DNA from 4 places in the Rhizobium sp. K33 genome. Region 1 is predicted to be linked to each of the others. Evidence: predicted binding sites of a transcription regulator. Region 1 holds the regulator's gene; each other region holds the start of a gene.
What was found. The regulator LexA, encoded in region 1, represses DNA repair genes until DNA is damaged. The targets are predictions, from matches to a motif close to TGTTCNNNNTGTGTTCNG.
Positions count from the first base shown of each region.

Region 2: the regulator LexA is predicted to act here: its motif matches at 2,343-2,360, upstream of M1E12_RS18145 (helicase-related protein).
Region 3: the regulator LexA is predicted to act here: its motif matches at 2,804-2,821, upstream of M1E12_RS21465 (DNA recombination protein RmuC).
Region 4: the regulator LexA is predicted to act here: its motif matches at 2,569-2,586, upstream of recA (recombinase RecA).

Region 1 is NZ_CP096478.1:1,512,057-1,516,744, reverse strand. Features, by position in the region: gene kdsA (3-deoxy-8-phosphooctulonate synthase) at 1-653, opposite strand, end outside; gene M1E12_RS07605 (VOC family protein) at 650-1,543, opposite strand; gene M1E12_RS07600 (DUF1003 domain-containing protein) at 1,570-2,112, opposite strand; gene lexA (transcriptional repressor LexA) at 2,314-3,030, shown strand; gene M1E12_RS07590 (ComEC/Rec2 family competence protein) at 3,011-4,688, opposite strand, start outside.
Region 2 is NZ_CP096478.1:3,753,927-3,758,614, reverse strand. Features, by position in the region: gene phbB (beta-ketoacyl-ACP reductase) at 1-76, shown strand, start outside; gene M1E12_RS18165 (YunG family protein) at 142-495, shown strand; gene M1E12_RS18160 (glycine zipper domain-containing protein) at 710-964, opposite strand; gene M1E12_RS18155 (DUF3309 family protein) at 1,007-1,159, opposite strand; gene M1E12_RS18150 (alpha/beta fold hydrolase) at 1,173-2,201, opposite strand; gene M1E12_RS18145 (helicase-related protein) at 2,525-4,688, shown strand, end outside.
Region 3 is NZ_CP096478.1:4,448,730-4,453,417, reverse strand. Features, by position in the region: gene M1E12_RS21475 (methyl-accepting chemotaxis protein) at 1-968, opposite strand, end outside; gene M1E12_RS21470 (methyl-accepting chemotaxis protein) at 1,082-2,584, opposite strand; gene M1E12_RS21465 (DNA recombination protein RmuC) at 2,854-4,074, shown strand; gene M1E12_RS21460 (ribokinase) at 4,129-4,688, shown strand, end outside.
Region 4 is NZ_CP096478.1:1,798,953-1,803,640, reverse strand. Features, by position in the region: gene cckA (cell cycle histidine kinase CckA) at 1-488, shown strand, start outside; gene M1E12_RS08995 (pseudouridine-5'-phosphate glycosidase) at 570-1,496, opposite strand; gene M1E12_RS08990 (carbohydrate kinase family protein) at 1,526-2,470, opposite strand; gene recA (recombinase RecA) at 2,713-3,801, shown strand; gene alaS (alanine--tRNA ligase) at 3,955-4,688, shown strand, end outside.

The sequences.
Region 1 (4,688 bases):
GAGCCGCCCTGCCCGCCCGGCTGCTGGACCGAATGGGTGGCATCGAAGACGACAGGCGCACCCATGGCCGCCATGATCGGCAGCGAGCGCATGTCGGAGACGAGCGTGTTGTAGCCGAAGGACGCGCCGCGCTCGCAGAGCAGGACATTCGGGTTGCCGGTGCCGGTGATCTTGTTCAGAACGTTCTTCATGTCCCAAGGTGCCAGGAACTGGCCCTTCTTGACGTTGATCGCACGGCCGGTCTTGGCCGCCGCCACGAGAAGATCCGTCTGGCGGCAGAGGAAGGCCGGGATCTGCAGGACATCAACGGTCGGGGCGACCGCTGCGCATTGCTCTTCCGTGTGGATGTCGGTGAGGACGGGAACGCCGAACTCCTTCTTGATATCAGCAAAGACTTCCATTGCCTTTTCGAGGCCAATGCCGCGCTCGGCAGACAGCGAAGTGCGGTTCGCCTTGTCGAAAGAGGACTTGTAGACCAGGCCGAGGCCAAGCTCCTTGCAGAGTTCGACAAGCTGTCCGGCGATCATGAAGGCATGATCGCGACTTTCCATCTGGCAGGGGCCAGCGATCAGGGCGAAGCGGCCCTTCTGGGAGAAAACCGCCTTGGCCGAACCTTCACCGACCACGACTTCCGAATTGGGAGAAACGCTCATTTCAACTCCTCGAAGGCGAAGGTGACGCCTTGTCCTTTTTCCGGCGCGACAACGAGGCGCGCGCCAATCTTCTGATAGCCGACGCCATTAGCAGCGAGGGCTGCTTCTGTCACGCCGAGATCGGGAACGGCCACCACCACCGCCGCGCCGCGGAGACCGCGTTCAGTCTGGCCTAGCTTAACACCATAATGGGCCGAGAACCCCTCCGGCGTCAGAACATCAACGACCGCGTTCGTGGTGTTGAGGGACATGCCGAAGGAATGGGCCGTCACATCCCGCTGGTCGAGAACCGTTTCCAGGAAATACTGGAAGTCGCTCGGATTTTCCTCCACCAGAACGATCCGCGCGAGGCCCGCCGCACCATTGGCATGGACCAGAAGCGCGCCGCGATCGGCAGGGATCGGGTTCACGCGCTGGCAGCTGAAGGCGAAGAAGTCCGGCGCCCGGAGATCTGCCGCGAAGGCGAGCCGGAACGAACCTTCCGCCGTCCGCCCATCGGGAAACCGGAACTGCCGCGAGAAAGAGAGGATGGGACCGGCGCTCATCCCCTCGTCGCGGTAGAGCTGATCATCGGCTACCGCATCATCCGACTTGACGATGAGGGCGGACAAGCCTTCGCCGTGCCGGAAGCGAAAAGCCTGGTCGCGCGCCACGAACACATTGCCCGTGCGCGCTGCTTCCAGGCAGTCCTCGCGGCTCCCGACAGCCAGCGGCTCCAGATAGGTATCATCGGCGAAAAAGACGCAGGCATTTTCAGTGCCGAAGGGATGGCGTGCGTCGGTTGCGACGGTGAAGCCCAGCAGGCTCAGTCTCTCCCGGCTGGTCTCAAGATCGGTCACGGGCAGGACGAGATGATCGATCGCCCGCGGGCCAGACATGGAATTGGACATCATGGTTTCCTGTTTTCGGGCAAGATTTAGGAACTGCGCGATGGGCTTGAAAGGGCAGCGACCGCCTGTCGTAGCGCGTCGATTTCCTGGCGGGTTTCGCGCAACTCCGTCAGGACCTGCTCGTCGATCTTGTGATGCAGCGCCAGGACTTCAATCTCCGCCTTCAGGTTGATCTCGTAATCCTTCGCCGCCATGAAGCGATCACGCTCGGCCTGTCGGTTCTGGCTCATCATGATGATCGGCGCCTGGATGGCGGCCAACATGGAGAGGAGCAGGTTGAGGAAGATGAAGGGATAGGGATCGAGCGAGCGCGTCGCGAGAATCACCGTGTTCAGGATGACCCAGGCCGCGAGGAACACGAGGAAGCCGATGATGAAGCCCCAGGAGCCGCCGATCCGGGCGATGCCGTCCGCGAGGCGCTGACCGAAAGTGGCATGCGCGAGAAAATCCTCGCCGGCATTGGTCGAGACCGTCCGGCGCTCCCGCGCGCGTTTCAATACCTTCTTCTCCGCCGAGGACAGATCCGCCGCAGACTTACCCAGTAGAAGCTTTTCGATATCCTTCAGCATGCCGATGCGTCCTTGCGCGTGGATAGAGCCGCCACCTGCCTTGATGCCGCTCGACTGCGGCGAAATCGGCTCGTGTCAGTTCTATTTCTGCCGCCTATCGCATTTTCTCACCGGCTCTTCACGGAAATTTATCCCCTTGCGGAACACAAATGGAACAGATAGTGTCTGTTCTGGATTTGTTTCACCCTAGGGGCACCGCATATGCTGACGCGCAAGCAACAGGAACTGCTTCTTTTCATCCACGAGCGGATGAAAGAATCGGGCGTCCCGCCTTCCTTCGACGAGATGAAGGATGCGCTGGACCTCGCATCGAAATCCGGCATCCATCGCCTGATCACGGCGCTCGAGGAACGCGGCTTCATCCGCCGTTTGCCGAACCGCGCCCGCGCGCTCGAAGTGATCAAGCTTCCGGAGGCCTATTCACCGAGTATCCAGCCCCGCCGCGGCTTTGCCCCAAGCGTAATCGAAGGCAGCCTCGGCAAGACCCCGCCGGCGCCAACGCTGAGCAAACCGCCGGTCGAGGACAACAGCTCTTCCATTTCGGTGCCGGTCATGGGGCGGATTGCCGCTGGTGTGCCGATCTCGGCGATCCAGAACAACACGCATGACATCACGGTGCCCGCCGAGATGATCGGATCCGGGGATCACTATGCGCTCGAGGTCAAGGGCGATTCGATGATTGAGGCCGGCATTCTCGACGGCGACACGGTCATCATCCGCAACGCGTCCAATGCCAATCCCGGCGACATCATCGTGGCCCTCGTCGACGACGAAGAGGCAACGCTGAAGCGGTTCCGCCGTCGGGGTGCATCGATCGCTTTGGAGGCCGCAAACCCCGCCTACGAGACACGCATCTTCCCGCCGGACCGCGTCAAGATCCAGGGCAAGCTGGTCGGTCTCATTCGCCGCTATCACTGAGATCAGCGGCGGACGTTGGAGGCGTCGGTTCGGTTGGTCCCTGCCCTCGTGATGGGACGCCGTGTCGGGAGGCGGTCGACGCCGTGCGCCAGTCGTAGAGCCGGTGCGCCGTCCATGGTCTCGGCGCGCCGTCGAAGGATGACCTGACCATCAGTTTGTCAGGATTATCAGCGAGGCCGAAGACCTCGACCGCACCTGAGGCTCTGAGGCTTGTTTGTGAAAACAAGGTAGCGCCCGACCGGCAGGCTGTCATTCGGGTCCGTGCGGCAAGGACAACGATGCTTGCGCGATCACAGGCGAGGCCCAGAAGATCCGAGCGATCGATGGTGATCAGCAGTTTCCCGGTCGAGAGCTTCAAGACACAAGCCTGCTTGATGCAGACAAACCGGGTCGCCTGGGCTGCCGATGTGAGACGGTCGAAAGCGGCCTCCGCCTCTCTGGTCTGCACATCCGTCCACTCCTCGCCGATGCGCCAGTCCGGTGCCGGCGGCAGAGTTTCCGTGAGCATGCGAGGTGCGGTCGCAGCTTCATGCCCGAGCACCGGCTTCCATTGATCGAAGACAAAGGCCGGCGGGCGTAGTCTGTTGGTCGCGAAGCCTGATGTTTCCCCTGTGCCGGTCCAGACGCCGACGAGACGGCCGTCCTCGCTGATCATCAGCTCGCCAATCGATCTCGGTGCGGCCAGCCATGTCGCCGCCACCGTGACGGCGATCAACGCGGTGCCGGCATGCTTCAGGCGCGTGCGCAGCAAGGTCAGCAGCAACATCCCGGCAACAGTGCCAGGCAGAAACAAGAGGGGCAGACGCGGGAAGACATAGCCGCCGCCCCAGCCTGCCACCGTGTGCGCGACCTGCAGGACCAATTCGAGCCCCTGCCCCATGATCCAGAAGAAGGGCGCGTCGAGACCGAATGGCATCAGCAGCATGGCGATGAAGCCCGCCGGCATTACGACCAGCGAGATCAGGGGCATGGCGGCGAGATTGGCCTCCAGGCCATGGGTCGACAGGCGGTGGAAATGGGTGATGGCAAAGACTGCGGTGGCAAGCCCACCGATCAGCGAGGTCGCGAGCGTTCCACCGACGAAAGCAGCACCTCCGGCTGCCACGCGCCAGCCGAGGCCGCGGGCCGGCGGCAGGATCGCCCGCGGTCGGGCGCGCCAGCCGGCATAGCCTGCGATAAGCCCCGCGGTCGCTGCAAACGACATCTGGAAACTGGGTCCCATGACCGTCGACGGCTGCAGGCAAAGGATCGCGGTTGCCGCCAGCGCAAGATTGCGCAGGCTGATCGCGGGTCTGTCGAAGAGCACGGCAACCAGCATGATTGCTGTCATCAGATAGGCTCGCAGGGCCGAGACCTGATAGCCGGAGATCAACACGTATCCTGTTGTTGCAAGAAGCGCTCCGACAGCCGCGATTTTCTTGATTGGGTAACGCGCCGCGAGCACCGGCGCCAGACAGAGCAGCCCGCGAAGTCCAACGAAGAAAATCCCGGCCGCAAGCGCCATGTTGAGGCCCGAGATCGCCGTGATATGGGCGAGACCGGAGACCCGCAGAGCTTCCGTCGCCTCCTCGGACATGGACCGGCGTTCGCCCGTGATGATCGACGCTGCGAAGGCGCCGGGATCACCGGGCAGGATGCTTCGAATGCGGTTCGATATC
Region 2 (4,688 bases), 2.2 Mb from region 1:
CTTCCTCGCTTCCGACGATGCCGGCTTCATCACGGGATCAACCATCTCGGCCAATGGCGGACAGTTCTTCGTCTGAACGGTTGCGGCGCGTGAGTTACAGGGCCGGCCTCGTGCCGGCCTTCTTCGTTTCCAGGAGCCGCCATGGTTTATTCGGCAGCCCACTTCGAGCAATTTGCCGAACGCCTTGCGAAAGCTTGGTCGCTAGAGACGTCTAGTATTTGGTCTTCGGACAACCCGGCAAGAGGCCAGTGTGGCGTCACCAGCCTGGTGGTCCAGGATGTGTTCGGGGGCCTCATTTTGAAGACGCTCCTGCCCGAGGGGCCGCACTTCTACAACTTGATCGGGGGGTGCCGCTGTGACTTCACGGCAGGCCAGTTCCACGAACCGATCGACTATCATGATCTCCCCTCTGACCGGGAGGAGGCGATGCTCGATACCAATGCGCAACAGTATCGGGCCCTGCGTCAGGGTCTTGGGCTTCCTGTTAAGGATTGAGCCCCAAGGCTGCAGCTAGAATTCTTAATATCCACCGCATCCTATGGTTAACCGATTGTTCTTCAACAATATCTAGCGGTGAACAAACCGGGAAATTTGCTCAGTCCGCGATTCGTCGTCGATTCGTTCCGGATTTGGTCGAGACGTTAATGCTGAGCACGAAAAAAGCCGCCGAACTCCGAGAGTTCGGCGGCTTTTTTCGAGGCAGTGCCGATTAGCGGCAGCGCGCTTCGTAGGTGCGGCCATAACGGTCGCGGTACACGCAATAGCCAGCGCGTTCCTGCGAGTTGCCGATCAGGGCGCCTGCTACGCCGCCGACTGCGGCACCAACGGCTGCACCGCGAACGTTGCCGGTGGCGACACCGCCGATGACGGCACCGGATGCTGCGCCGATGCCGGCGCCGCGTTCGGTTGCGGTGCAGGATGCGAGCGGGGCGATCAATGCGAGTGCCAGAAGGGTCTTTTTCATCGTCCTATTCCTTTTCACGTCGAGTTGGATGTTCACTTCAGGTCAGATGCGGCCCATCAACATCAGGATGATGAGAATGAGGAGTACGAGGCCAAGGCCGCCCGACGGGCCATAGCCCCAGCCACGGCTGTAGCCCCAGCTCGGCAGGGCGCCGATCAGCAGCAGAATCAAAATGACGATGAGAATGGTACTCATTGGGGGCCCTCTCCTAAGCCTTGGTAGAAATGCTGTCTTGTGCCGGTTGAACGCGACCGGCGGGAGTTTGTTCCGTCCGGTACAGGGTCTGAGCCATCAGACGGAACAGCTGCGATGCTGCCTTGCCAGATGGTGACAGCGCCGGGCGGCGGGTCTTTGCCTGCAGTGCGGACATGCCGTCGACGAAGGCGCTGATGATGCCGGCCGTCATCGTCTGATGCTCGACCATGGGCAGGTGGCCGCAATTGCGCAGCAGGACCGTCTGGGCTTGCGGGAGCAGTTTCGATACGCGCAACTGATGAGCGGGGGGAACGATCGCGTCTTCCGCCCCGACAATATTCAGGACGGGCACCCTGATCTCGGAAAGCTCTGCCAGAATTGTCGTTGCCGACATGAACCGGATGCAGGCGGCGATATCTTCGGGGCGGGCCTGTAATAGCTGCAGCCGGACATCTTCCATGGCTGCCACCGCCCGATCGTTCTGCCAGGGGCATCCCTTGTCGAAGACGCATTCGACCGAGCCCCAGCGGAACTGCTCGCTGGTCGAGATCCATCGCTTGAAGAACTGCCGGAAGAGGAAGGGGCCGGCGCGCGGAACGCGCAGCAGCTTGGCCGGCAATCGCTCCTGCCCCTCGAACCGGCCACAGGCGAAAGCGCCGATCAACACGATCGATTTCACCAGCTCAGGATAACGGCTGGCGAGCAGCAAGGAAACGAAGCCGCCGGTCGAATGACCGATCAGCGTTACCGGCCTGCCGCCGAAATCGCGCCTGATCGCCTTCGCGTATGCAGCGGCTACAGCTTCCGGCGTGATCAGTTGTCCTGGCTCGACAAGCTTCCAAGGGTGGTGTCCTGGCAGTGCATAAGCCGCGCTCCGAGCCTTTCGGACAACATCGGGCGCATAGGTGCGCCAAAAGGAAGGTGCCATGACCATGCCATGGATCAGGACGTAATCCTGGGCCAGGTCGCTGGTTCCAATCCATTCTGCGGGCGGCGGGGACAAAGTCATCAGTTTCACCTCACCGGCGGAACGTGAAGCCATTCCGGATTGTTCCATCGCCATAAACGGAGGTTCTATGCGCTGGAAATCGATTCAGCATTTGGTGGTGCAACGCAGCGAGGCTTCCAGATATAGCCGTGAACAAACCCGGAAACCTGCGGAGTCGTCGATTCGTCGCTGATTCGTTCGCAGAGTGTTCTTGAGTCGGAAAGATGATTCCGTTCAAGGGTTTGCGAGGAATTCTGGGGTGATTGCGACAAGCGCCTTGCCTTTGCCCTTGTTCGTCGCCATGTGTGGGCCAAGGGTGCCGGTATGCGGAAGAGGCGCGGTCCCGACAAGCGGAGCGGTCCTTGAATACCCAACCCATGATCCTGAGTGGCCGCGGCGTGAGTGCTGTGCTGGGGCCAACGAATACCGGCAAGACCCATTTCGCCATCGAGCGTATGGTCGCGCACGGGTCCGGCATCATCGGGTTGCCGCTCAGATTGCTGGCCCGCGAGGTCTATACGCGTGTCGTCGAACGCGTCGGCGTTCAGAACGTCGCGCTGGTGACGGGCGAAGAAAAGATCAGCCCGCCCAATGCCCGCTTTTCCGTCTGCACGGTCGAAGCCATGCCGCGGGAAACGAAGGTCGCCTTCGTCGCCATCGACGAGATCCAGCTTGCCGGCGACCTAGAGCGTGGCCACATCTTTACCGATCGTCTGCTGCATCTGAGGGGACGCGAAGAAACGCTTCTTCTCGGCTCGGCCACGATGAAGTCCATCCTGATCCAGCTTTTGCCCGGGATCACGATCGTCGAGCGGCCCAGGCTTTCGCAGCTCTTCTATGCTGGTCAAAAGAAGATCACGCGCCTGCCGCAGCGCACCGCCATCGTCGCCTTCTCTGCCGACGAGGTCTATGCGATCGCCGAACTCATCCGGCGCCAGAGGGGCGGGGCAGCCGTTGTTCTGGGTGCCTTGAGCCCGCGGACGCGCAATGCGCAGGTCGGTCTCTATCAGGAAGGTGATGTCGAGTATCTCGTGGCGACCGATGCGATCGGCATGGGCCTCAATCTCGACGTGGACCATGTCGCTTTCGCGCAGGATCGCAAATTCGACGGATACCAGTTCCGAAACCTCAATCCGGGGGAGCTCGGGCAGATCGCCGGTCGTGCGGGTCGTCATGTCAAGGACGGCACTTTCGGCGTGACGGGTCGTGTCGATCCGTTCGATGACGAGCTCGTTGAGCGGCTGGAAACGCACCAGTTCGACCCGGTGAAGGTCCTGCAGTGGCGGACGGAAAAATTCGACTTTTCCTCGATCGCCGGACTGCAGCGAAGCCTTGATGCGGCGCCTCGGGTCGAAGGACTGACGCGGGCTCTGCCGGCGACCGACCAGCAGGCGCTGGAGTATCTTTCGCGCTACCCGGAGATTTCCGACATCACCGATCGGCCCGAGCGGGTGGAAAAACTCTGGGAAGCCTGCGCTCTGCCCGACTATCGGCGCATTACGCCGGCACAGCATGCTGATCTGATTCAGAGCCTTTATTTCGATCTGGTCAGGCGGGGCACCGTGAACGAGGATTTCCTCGCCGAGCAGGTGCGCCGGGCGGACCGGACCGATGGCGAGATCGATACGCTTTCGGCGCGGATTGCCCAGATCAGAACATGGACTTACGTGTCGAACCGGCCCGGCTGGCTTGCCGATCCGACACACTGGCAAGAAAAGACGCGGGAAATCGAAGACCGATTGTCCGATGCGTTACATGAACGGTTGACGAAACGCTTTGTTGATCGCAGGACATCTGTGCTCATGAAGCGCTTAAGAGAGAATGCAATGTTGGAAGCTGAAATCAGTGTGAACGGCGATGTCTTCGTGGAAGGCCATGCCATGGGGCAACTCTCCGGTTTCCGGTTCACGCCGATTTCCGGCATGGAAGGCCCGGATGCGAAGGCTGTTCAGGCCGCTGCATACAAGGCTCTGGCGCTGGAATTCGAAGCGCGGGCCGCGCGCCTGCATGCTTCCGGCAACAATGATCTCGCAATCGGCTCGGATGGCCTTGTCCGCTGGCTCGGCGATCCCGTCGCCCGCCTCGTTGGCACCGACCATATCCTGCATCCGCGCGTCATCCTGCTGGCCGACGAGCAGCTGACCGGCATCGCACGCGATCACGTCGCTGCCCGCGTCGAGCGCTTCGTCAATCATCATATCTCGACGGTGCTGAAGCCGCTGGACGACCTGTCGCGTGCCGAAGACCTGCAGGGGCTTGCGAAGGGCCTCGCCTTCCAGCTGGTCGAGAACCTTGGCGTTCTCTTCCGCCGCGACGTGGCCGACGACGTCAAGTCGCTGGACCAGGACGGCCGCGCCTCCATGCGCCGTTACGGTGTGCGCTTCGGGGCTTATCACATCTTCATGCCGGCGCTTCTGAAGCCTGCACCCGCCGAGCTGATTACGCTGCTCTGGGCGCTCAAGCATGACGGCCTGGACAAGCCGGGCTATGGCGATCTGATCCCGGTGCTGGCTGCCGGCCGCACATCCGTCGTGACCGAGC
Region 3 (4,688 bases), 1.6 Mb from region 1:
TTCTCGATCGCATCCATGGCGGAAACGGCCTGGGAGACCACCGTGCCGGAGGTCTTGGCCTGGCACTGCGTGTCGCGCACTTCCTGCGAGGCACGCTCCGCATTGGCCGCCGTCTGGCTGACGCTGACGGAGAGCTGCTGCAGGGCCGTCGAGCTTTCCTGCACGCCGGTTGCCTGGCGGGTGGTGCGGCTGGCGAGTTCGCCAGAGGCGTGGGCGATTGCATCGGTGCCGGTCAGGATACCTTCTGAGGCGCGGCGAATGGCGGCGAAGGAGACATTCAGGCGATCGACGGTTTCATTGTAGTGGCCGGCCATTTCCTTGAAATTGTCCGGCAGGTCCGTTGTCATGCGGGCTTCGAAATCGCCCTGGGCGAGCGCCTCCAGACCGCGGCGCAGATGCTCCATGGCAATCGCCTGATCGGCGGCGAAGCGGGCGCGCTCGTCTTCCAGCGCCTGGCGCTTGCTTTCCAGCTCTTCGAGGTAGACCGAGATCGAATAGTCCATGTCGAGCATGGCAGCCTTCACCACGGCCCGAAGCTTCTCGCCGAGCGAGACCGCATGCTGCTTGCCGAAGGGGAAAGGCCAATGCTTGACGAGCACGCCGGCCAGGAGTTCGCCGACCAGCATCGAATAGCCGCCGATATACCAGCGCGGCTCAAGCCCGATGCGGGCATGGGCCTTGCCGACGGCGGTCACGCCGCGGACGTAGCTTTCGTCGAAATTGCCGCTCGCGACCTTGTCCCAGTGACCGATCTGCGCGTTCTTCGCCCCGTTCATATGCACGCCGTCGCGGAAGTGCGAGTCGATCTTCCCGGTCTTCGAAACCTTGCCGTAGAACTTGTCGAGCGCGCCGCCCAGGACTTCCTTGATCGACGGTCGCAGTTCGGCAAGCGTCGTGCGGGTTTTCTGATCGATTTCGAGAAACTCGAGGCGTTCGGAAAGGTCGTTCTGGGCTTTGTTGGTCATGATGCGATGCGCACTCTCAGGATGACGATTGTCATTCAGAACTGTCACGGTTTGCTGAACAGTTTCTAAACGCACGGCGACAAATCAGACCGCCGTGCGGGGTCGTGGTTGATGGCTCAGCTTGCCATCCGATAGCTGGCGCGCGCTGCGTGATGCGTCGCCGACCCGGTGGTCTTGAAGCCCTGGAGAGCCTGGACGAGGCGACCTGCCTCCTCCCGCAGCGTTGCCGTCTGGGCCGAGCTTTCCTCGACCATGGCGGCATTGCGCTGGGTGATCTGATCCATCGACGCGACAGAGGTGTTGACCTCGCGAAGCCCGCCGGACTGGTCGGCGGCAGCGAGGGCGATCTTGCCGACGATCTCGTTGATCTCGCCGATGCGCACGATGATCTTGCCGAGCGCATCGCCAGCGTTGTTGACGAGGCCGACGCCCGCTTCGACTTGGCTGGAGCTCTGGGAAATCAGGTTCTTGATCTCGCGGGCGGCATTGGCGCAGCGCTGGGCCAGTTCGCGCACTTCCTGCGCCACAACCGCAAAGCCGCGTCCGGCCTCGCCTGCACGGGCCGCCTCGACGCCGGCATTCAGGGCCAGAAGATTGGTCTGGAAGGCGATCTCGTCGATCACGCCGATGATCTTGGAAATCTCGTCAGAGGATTTCTCGATCGCGCCCATGGCATCTACGGCACGGGAGACGACCTCTTCCGAGACGCGTGCTTCGGTGAGCGCCACGCCCACGACATCGGAGGCCTCCTTGGCACCGTCGGCGGTCAGGGTGACGTTTTGCGTGAGTTCATGCAGGGCGGCCGTGCTTTCCTCCAGCCCGGCGGCCTGCTGCTCGGTGCGCTGGGCGAGATCGTCGGTGGCATCCGAGATGGCGGCTGTGGACTTGAAGATTTCATCGGCGGACTGGCGCACGGTCACGATGGTCGAGCGCAGGGCTTCGACCGAGGCGTTATAGTCATTGGCCATCTGGACGAAGTTGGCCGGCAGATCGTTCGGCAGCCGGGCATCCAGGTCGCCGGCGGAGAGCTTGGCCAGCACGCCGCGCAGGGCGGCCAGTGCGGTCGCCTGCTCGGCCTCGGCCTTCAGCCGCGCATCCTCCGCCGCCTGTCGCTGTTCGGCGAGGATCGCGAGATAGACCGAGATCGAATAATCCATGTCGAGAAGGGCTGCCTTGACGATTACCGAGATCTCTTCGGCGAGGGACTCCGACTTCTGCCGACCGAAGCGGCTTGGCCAGCGCTCGCGGGCGACGGCATGGACGAGTTGCTCGAGCACGAGCGCGTAGCCACCGATATACCAGCGCGGCTCGAGCCCGATGCGGGCATGGGCCTTGCCGACCTTGGTGACGCCTTCGACGTAGCTATGCGTGTAGTCCGCCGTGCCGACGATGCCCCAATGTTCTTCCTGACGCTTCTTGGCGCCCTTCATGTGGTCGTCATTGCGGAAGAAAGCAGCAGTTTCCGGGACCTTGCGGACCTTGTCGTAGAAGATGTCGAGCGCGCCGCCGATATTCTTGCGGATCAGCGGTCCGAGCCGCTTCAGCGTTTCGCGTCCCTTGTCGTCGAGCCCCAGAAAGCGAAGGCGATTGTTCAGGTCGGAATTGTCGAGGTGGGACATGGGTAACGCGTCTTTCTACAACCACAGGAAATATCAGCAGGTGCTGATTTACATATCCAAGGGAGCGCTAAAATGGTAAATCTTTGGTTGCTCGCCAAAGGCAGCTTTTCGCCTCACCTTGGGGATTTCCGGCCACCCGGCTCGGCCACTTGCGTTTCGTCAAATCTGGCCTCAAAATTTTTTCACAATTGGCAAAGCGCAAACAACGGTCGAGCTCCTTGTTCACTCTTTGATCTGCATGGCATCGGCGAATCAGCTATGGTCGCCGCATGAACATTCAGGACATTCCGGCGGTGACCATCGGCTCAGTCACCCTTTCACCCCTCTTCCTCGTGGCGATTGCCGCGGTGATCCTGCTTCTCCCTGTCGTGGCGCTAATCGTCGTGTCACTGCGTGGGGCCGCAGCCAGGGCCAGGCTGATGGAGGAGACGGCGCGGCGCGACGAGGCGGCGGAAGCGCGGCTTGCGGAACTGCTGAAGGCGCAAGCCGAGATGCAGGGCCGGCTTGCCACCATGGCCGAGGTGTTCGGCAGCCGTCAGGCAGAGCTCAACCAGTCGATCAGCCAGAGGCTCGACGGGATGACGCACCGACTGGGCACCACGATCACCGAGCAGACGAAGTCGACGCATGACAACCTGCGAACCTTGCAGGAGCGGCTGGCAGTCATCGATGCGGCACAGAACAACATCCAGTCGCTGGCCAAGGATGTGGTGGGCTTGCAGGCCATCCTGTCCAACAAGCAGACCCGCGGCGCCTTCGGGCAATCACGCATGGAGACCATCGTCGCCGATGGCCTGCCGATGGGCGCCTACGCATTCCAGACGACACTCTCCAACGGCTCGCGGCCCGACTGCACCATCCGGATGCCGAACAATTCGCCGCCGCTGGTGGTCGATGCCAAGTTCCCGCTCGAGGCCTGGAACAGCATCCGCGACACCGAAAACCCGGAACAGAAGAAGGCAGCCTCACAGCAGTTCCGGCGGGACATGGAGGTGCATATCCGGGACATCTCGGAGAAGTACCTGATCCCGGGCGAGACGCAGGACATGGCGTTCCTCTTCGTGCCGTCGGAATCGATCTTCGCTGAAATTCACGAGAATTTTGAAGGCATCGTCCAGAAGGCGCATCGGCAGAAGGTGGTGATCGTCTCGCCTTCCCTGCTGATGCTGTCGATCCAGGTGATCCAGGCCGTACTGAAGGATCAGCGCATGCGCGAACAGGCGCATCTCATCCAGGGCGAGGTCATTCGCCTGATGGAAGATCTCGGGCGCCTGGACGACCGGACCCGGAAGCTGCAGAGCCACTTCCTTGCCGCCCAGAAGGACGTGGAGATGATCATCACCTCCTCGGACAAGCTGGCGAAACGGGGCGCCAAGATCGAGGCCATGGAATTCGAGGCTCCGGGCGGTGGCGATGCCGACGATGTGCAGCCCCGCAGCGTCGAGAGCCGCACGGGCCTGCTCAAGCTGAGGGTTGTTGACGAGGACTGAGACCCGGTCCAAAAGAGCGCGACAGCCTAGAGCATTCAGGGAGGCACCGCGCTCATGATCACCGTCTTCGGCTCCATCAACATGGACCTCGTCGCGACCACGCCACGTCTGCCGAAGCCGGGCGAGACGGTCCCCGGCACCGGATTTGCGACGGCCGCGGGCGGCAAGGGTGCCAATCAAGCGCTCGCAGCGCGGCGCGCAGGGGCTGATGTGCGCATGGTGGGTGCGGTTGGCCAAGACGAGTTCGCAGGCCCGGCATTGAATCTTCTCGACAAATCGGGGACGGATCTCGCCGCGGTCGCACGGGTTGATGGCCCCACGGGCACGGCCCTCATTCTGGTGGGTGGCGACGGCGAGAACATGATCGCCGTGGTGCCTGCCGCCAATGGCACGGTCAGCGCGGAGCAGGCCGAAAAGGCTGTCGGAGACATGAAGAGTGGCGACATCCTGATGCTGCAGCAGGAAGTGCCGGCAAACTCCGTCAAGGCAGCGCTCAACGCCGCCAAGGCCAAGGGCGTTCGCACCGTGCTCAACATCGCGCCTCTCATTGCAGAGACGACGGAGCTCGCAGCCTTGGCCGACATCGTGATCGCCAATGAGACGGAATTCGAGCG
Region 4 (4,688 bases), 290 kb from region 1:
AGGTTCAGGCGCTTCCGGAAGGACAGGTCATGGCCTCCGTCAGCGGCGACACGATCACCGTCGCCCCGGCAGCGGCCACGGTCGAGGCGCAGGATGCGCCTGACCTGACGGGCAAGTCGGCCGTCGTTCTGCTTGTCGAAGACGAGGAGGCGGTCCGGCGCGGCGGGAAACGCATGCTCGAGACGCGCGGCTATACCGTTCACGAAGCCGGTTCGGGTGTCGAGGCGCTCGACATCATGGACGAACTCGACGGTGCAGTCGATATCGTCGTCTCCGACGTCGTCATGCCGGAAATGGATGGCCCCACCCTGCTTACCGAACTGCGAAAGAAGTATCCGGACCTGAAGTTCATCTTCGTCTCCGGTTATGCCGAGGATGCCTTTGCCCGCAACCTCCCGGCCGATGCCAAATTCGGCTTCCTGCCCAAACCCTTCTCGCTGAAGCAGCTCGCCGTTGCCGTGCGCGAGATGCTGGACGGTGAAGCCTGACATCTTGTCCGTCAGGCCTTAGAACGAAAGAACCCGCCGGATCGCTCCGGCGGGTTCTTTGTTTCAGGCCTTGTTCGGGGATCAGCCGTTCATCGCGACGGCGATTTCTGCGGCCAGACGAGCGTTGTTCTCCACCAGGGCGATGTTGGTCTTCAACGAGCGGCCACCGGTGAGGTGGAAGATGTTGTCGAGCAGGTAAGGCGTCACGGCCTTGCCGGCGATCTCGTCGCGTTCGGCATTGGCAAGAGCGCGGCTGATATAGATTTCCATCTCCTCGCGCGGAATCTCGTCGGCTTCGGGAACCGGATTGGCGATCAGCATGCCGCCATCGATGCCGAGCTGGTCGCGCATCTTCTGGAAGTTGGCGATTGCCGCCGGGCTCTGCAGGTTGAGGAGGCTCTTCAGCCCCGAGCTGCGCGACCAGAAGGCCGGGAAGTCTTCGCTGTCATAGGTGACGACCGGAACGCCGCGTGTTTCCAGCACCTCCAGCGTCTTGGGAATGTCGAGGATGGCCTTCGGGCCAGCGGAAACGACGATGACGGCGGTGCGGGCCAGCTCTTCAAGATCGGCCGAGATGTCGAAGCTTTCTTCCGCGCCGCGATGCACGCCACCGATGCCGCCGGTCGCAAAGACGTGGATGCCGGCGCGATAGGCGGCAATCATCGTGGCGGCAACCGTGGTGGCGCCGTTGCGGCGCTCGGCGATCGCGAAGGCGAGGTCGGCGCGCGAGAGCTTCATCACGTGCTCCATCTGCGCCAATTCTTCGAGTTCGGCCGGTTCGAGACCGATGTGCAACACGCCTTTGATGACGGCAATGGTCGCCGGTACCGCACCCTGCTGGCGGATGATGTCCTCGACGCTGCGGGCCATCTGCAGATTGCCGGGATAGGGCATGCCATGGGTGATGATGGTCGATTCGAGCGCGACGATCGGAGCGCCACGCTGCTTGGCGGCGCTGACTTCGCTCGAATAGGTGATGGGGAGGAGGGAGGAGATGGAACGGGTCATGGGGGATCTTCCGCTAGAAATTCAGGCTCTCATGACAGGAAACGGGCCGGCGGGACAAGAGCCAACTGACGTGCGAGCCGTTCCTCAGAGAGATTTTCATCGGTTGCATGGGGTGAGGCGAGGGTGATCGCGGCGCTTGCCGTGCCATGACGCAGGGCTTCGCCAAGATCCGCGCCCTTCAGCCTCGCATGCAGAAAGCCGGCCGCAAACGCGTCGCCGGCGCCGGTCACGTCGGCGATGGTGTCGAGTGCTACAGGTTCTATGAGCGCCACGCCCTCCGGGCCAAAGGCGACCGTCGGGCCGCTGCCGCTGGTGACTGTGCCGCCCTGAAGGCCCGTGGCGCGAAGGAGGGCGGGCCAGTCTTCGGCGTGGTCCGGCCTTGTGCCGGCGATCGCTTCCGCCTCGGCGCCATTCATGAAGAGATGGGTGAGGTTCGAAAGAGCGCGGTTCAGCTTCACCACCTTGGCCGGCGAGATCGCAATGGCCGACAGTGCGCATCCCGACGCGTGGCAGCTTGCCGCGAGTGCGGCCAGTGTTTCTGCCGGCAGATTGGCGTCCGCCAGCACATGTTTTGCCGCAGCGAGGCTGTCGCGCAGGGAGCGTGCCTTCAGGCGCCGGGCGGTGAAGGCGTCGTAAAGGGCCATGTCGGCCAAAGCGATGACGAGATTGCCGTCGCGCTCCAGGATCGCCGTATAACTCGGCGTGGCGCGGTCAAGAAACATCACGGGCTGGTCATCGAGGCCCGCCCGCTCGGCGGCATCGGCGACCATCTGGCCTGCCGCATCACCGCCGCGCGGCGCGATCAGCCTGACCGCGCGACCCAGCCGAGAGAGATTACAGGCGGCATTGAAGACACCGCCGCCGGCTTCTTCGAACCATTGGCCTGGATTGCTGGCGCCCGGTTTCGTCTCGCCGAACAGGCGCCCGCGACGGTCGATATGCGCGCCACCGATGGCCAGGATTTCGATGGTCATGTTCTCGCCTCCGCAGCAGTCTGGAGCCGAATCGAAAGCCCGTGATCAAGCCAGTGGACGCCAGTCCGGCCTGTAGGGTTGCCAACATGCGGAACGGGCGGAACGAATTTCGAACATACTGCCGATAGCCATTGAAAATCAATCGCTTCGCTTGCTCTTGCAAAATGAGAACAAAAAGAGTACATATTCCCCATCGGCGGCTTCATTGCCTATGCGGCCTCAATAACCTAAAGGTGGATCAAATGGCACAGAATTCTTTGCGGCTTGTAGAGGACAAATCGGTGGATAAAAGCAAGGCATTGGAAGCGGCGCTCTCGCAGATCGAACGCTCGTTCGGCAAGGGCTCGATCATGAAGCTCGGCGCGAACGAGAGCGTGGTCGAAGTCGAGACGGTCTCGACGGGGTCGCTCAGCCTCGACATCGCGCTCGGCATTGGCGGCCTGCCGAAGGGGCGCATCATTGAAGTTTATGGTCCGGAAAGCTCGGGTAAGACGACGCTCGCCCTGCAGACCATTGCGGAAGCCCAGAAAAAGGGCGGCATCTGCGCCTTCGTCGACGCCGAACACGCGCTTGATCCGGTCTATGCCCGCAAGCTTGGCGTCGATCTGCAGAACCTCCTGATCTCCCAGCCCGATACCGGTGAACAGGCGCTCGAAATCACGGATACGCTGGTGCGCTCCGGTGCCATCGACGTTCTCGTCGTGGACTCGGTTGCAGCGCTCACGCCGCGTGCGGAAATCGAAGGCGAAATGGGCGACAGCCTGCCGGGCATGCAGGCCCGTCTGATGAGCCAGGCGCTGCGCAAGCTGACCGCGTCGATCTCGCGCTCCAAGACCATGGTCATCTTCATCAACCAGATCCGCATGAAGATCGGCGTGATGTTCGGTTCCCCGGAAACGACGACCGGCGGTAACGCGCTGAAGTTCTATGCCTCGGTCCGCCTCGACATCCGCCGCATCGGCGCGGTCAAGGATCGCGAAGAGGTCGTCGGCAACCAGACCCGCGTCAAGGTCGTCAAGAACAAGATGGCGCCTCCCTTCAAGCAGGTCGAATTCGACATCATGTATGGCGAAGGCGTCTCGAAGACGGGCGAACTGATCGACCTCGGCGTTAAGGCCGGCATCGTCGAAAAGTCGGGGGCCTGGTTCTCCTACAACAGCCAGCGTCTCGGCCAGGGCCGTGAAAACGCCAAGCTCTTCCTGCGCGACAATCCCGCCGTTGCCCAGGAAATCGAAATGGCGCTTCGCCAGAATGCCGGTCTGATCGCCGAGCGCTTCCTGCAGAATGGTGGTCCTGACGCCAATGACGGCGACGGTGCCGACGATATCTAATCGCCTCATCCTCGAGGGTTCTTCGAACCGGCTGCGTTTCTCCCGAAGCGCGGCCGGTTTTCGTTTCGACTGCTGGACAGCAAGTGAGCCGGGCGATAAAAGCCATTGATTTTGCAAATTGGCCGGCTTCCCGGCCTGAATGAAGGGCGTGACATGAGCGGTGTAAACGACATCCGGTCGACTTTTCTCGATTACTTCAAGACGAACGGTCACGAGGTCGTTTCCTCCAGCCCGCTGGTGCCGCGCAACGACCCGACGCTGATGTTCACCAATGCCGGCATGGTGCAGTTCAAGAACGTCTTTACCGGTCTCGAACAGCGCCCTTACACGACGGCTGCGACCGCGCAGAAATGCGTGCGCGCCGGCGGCAAGCACAATGACCTCGACAATGTCGGTTATACCGCCCGCCACCACACCTTCTTCGAGATGCTTGGCAACTTCTCCTTCGGCGATTACTTCAAGGAACGGGCGATCGAGCTTGCCTGGAACCTGATCACCAAGGAATTCGGCATCGACCGCAACCGTCTCCTGGTCACCGTCTATCACACGGATGACGAGGCGCACGGCCTCTGGAAGAAGATCGCCGGCCTGTCGGACGACAAGATCATCCGCATCCCGACCAGCGACAATTTCTGGGCCATGGGTGACACCGGCCCGTGCGGCCCGTGCTCGGAAATCTTTTACGATCACGGCGATCATATCTGGGGTGGCCCTCCGGGCTCTCCGGAAGAAGATGGCGACCGTTTCATCGAAATCTGGAACCTCGTCTTCATGCAATACGAGCAGGTGACGAAGGAAGAGCGCATCAATCTGCCGCGTCCCTCGATCGATACCGGCATGGGCCTCGAGCGCATCGCCGCGCTGCTGCAGGGCAAGCACGACAATTA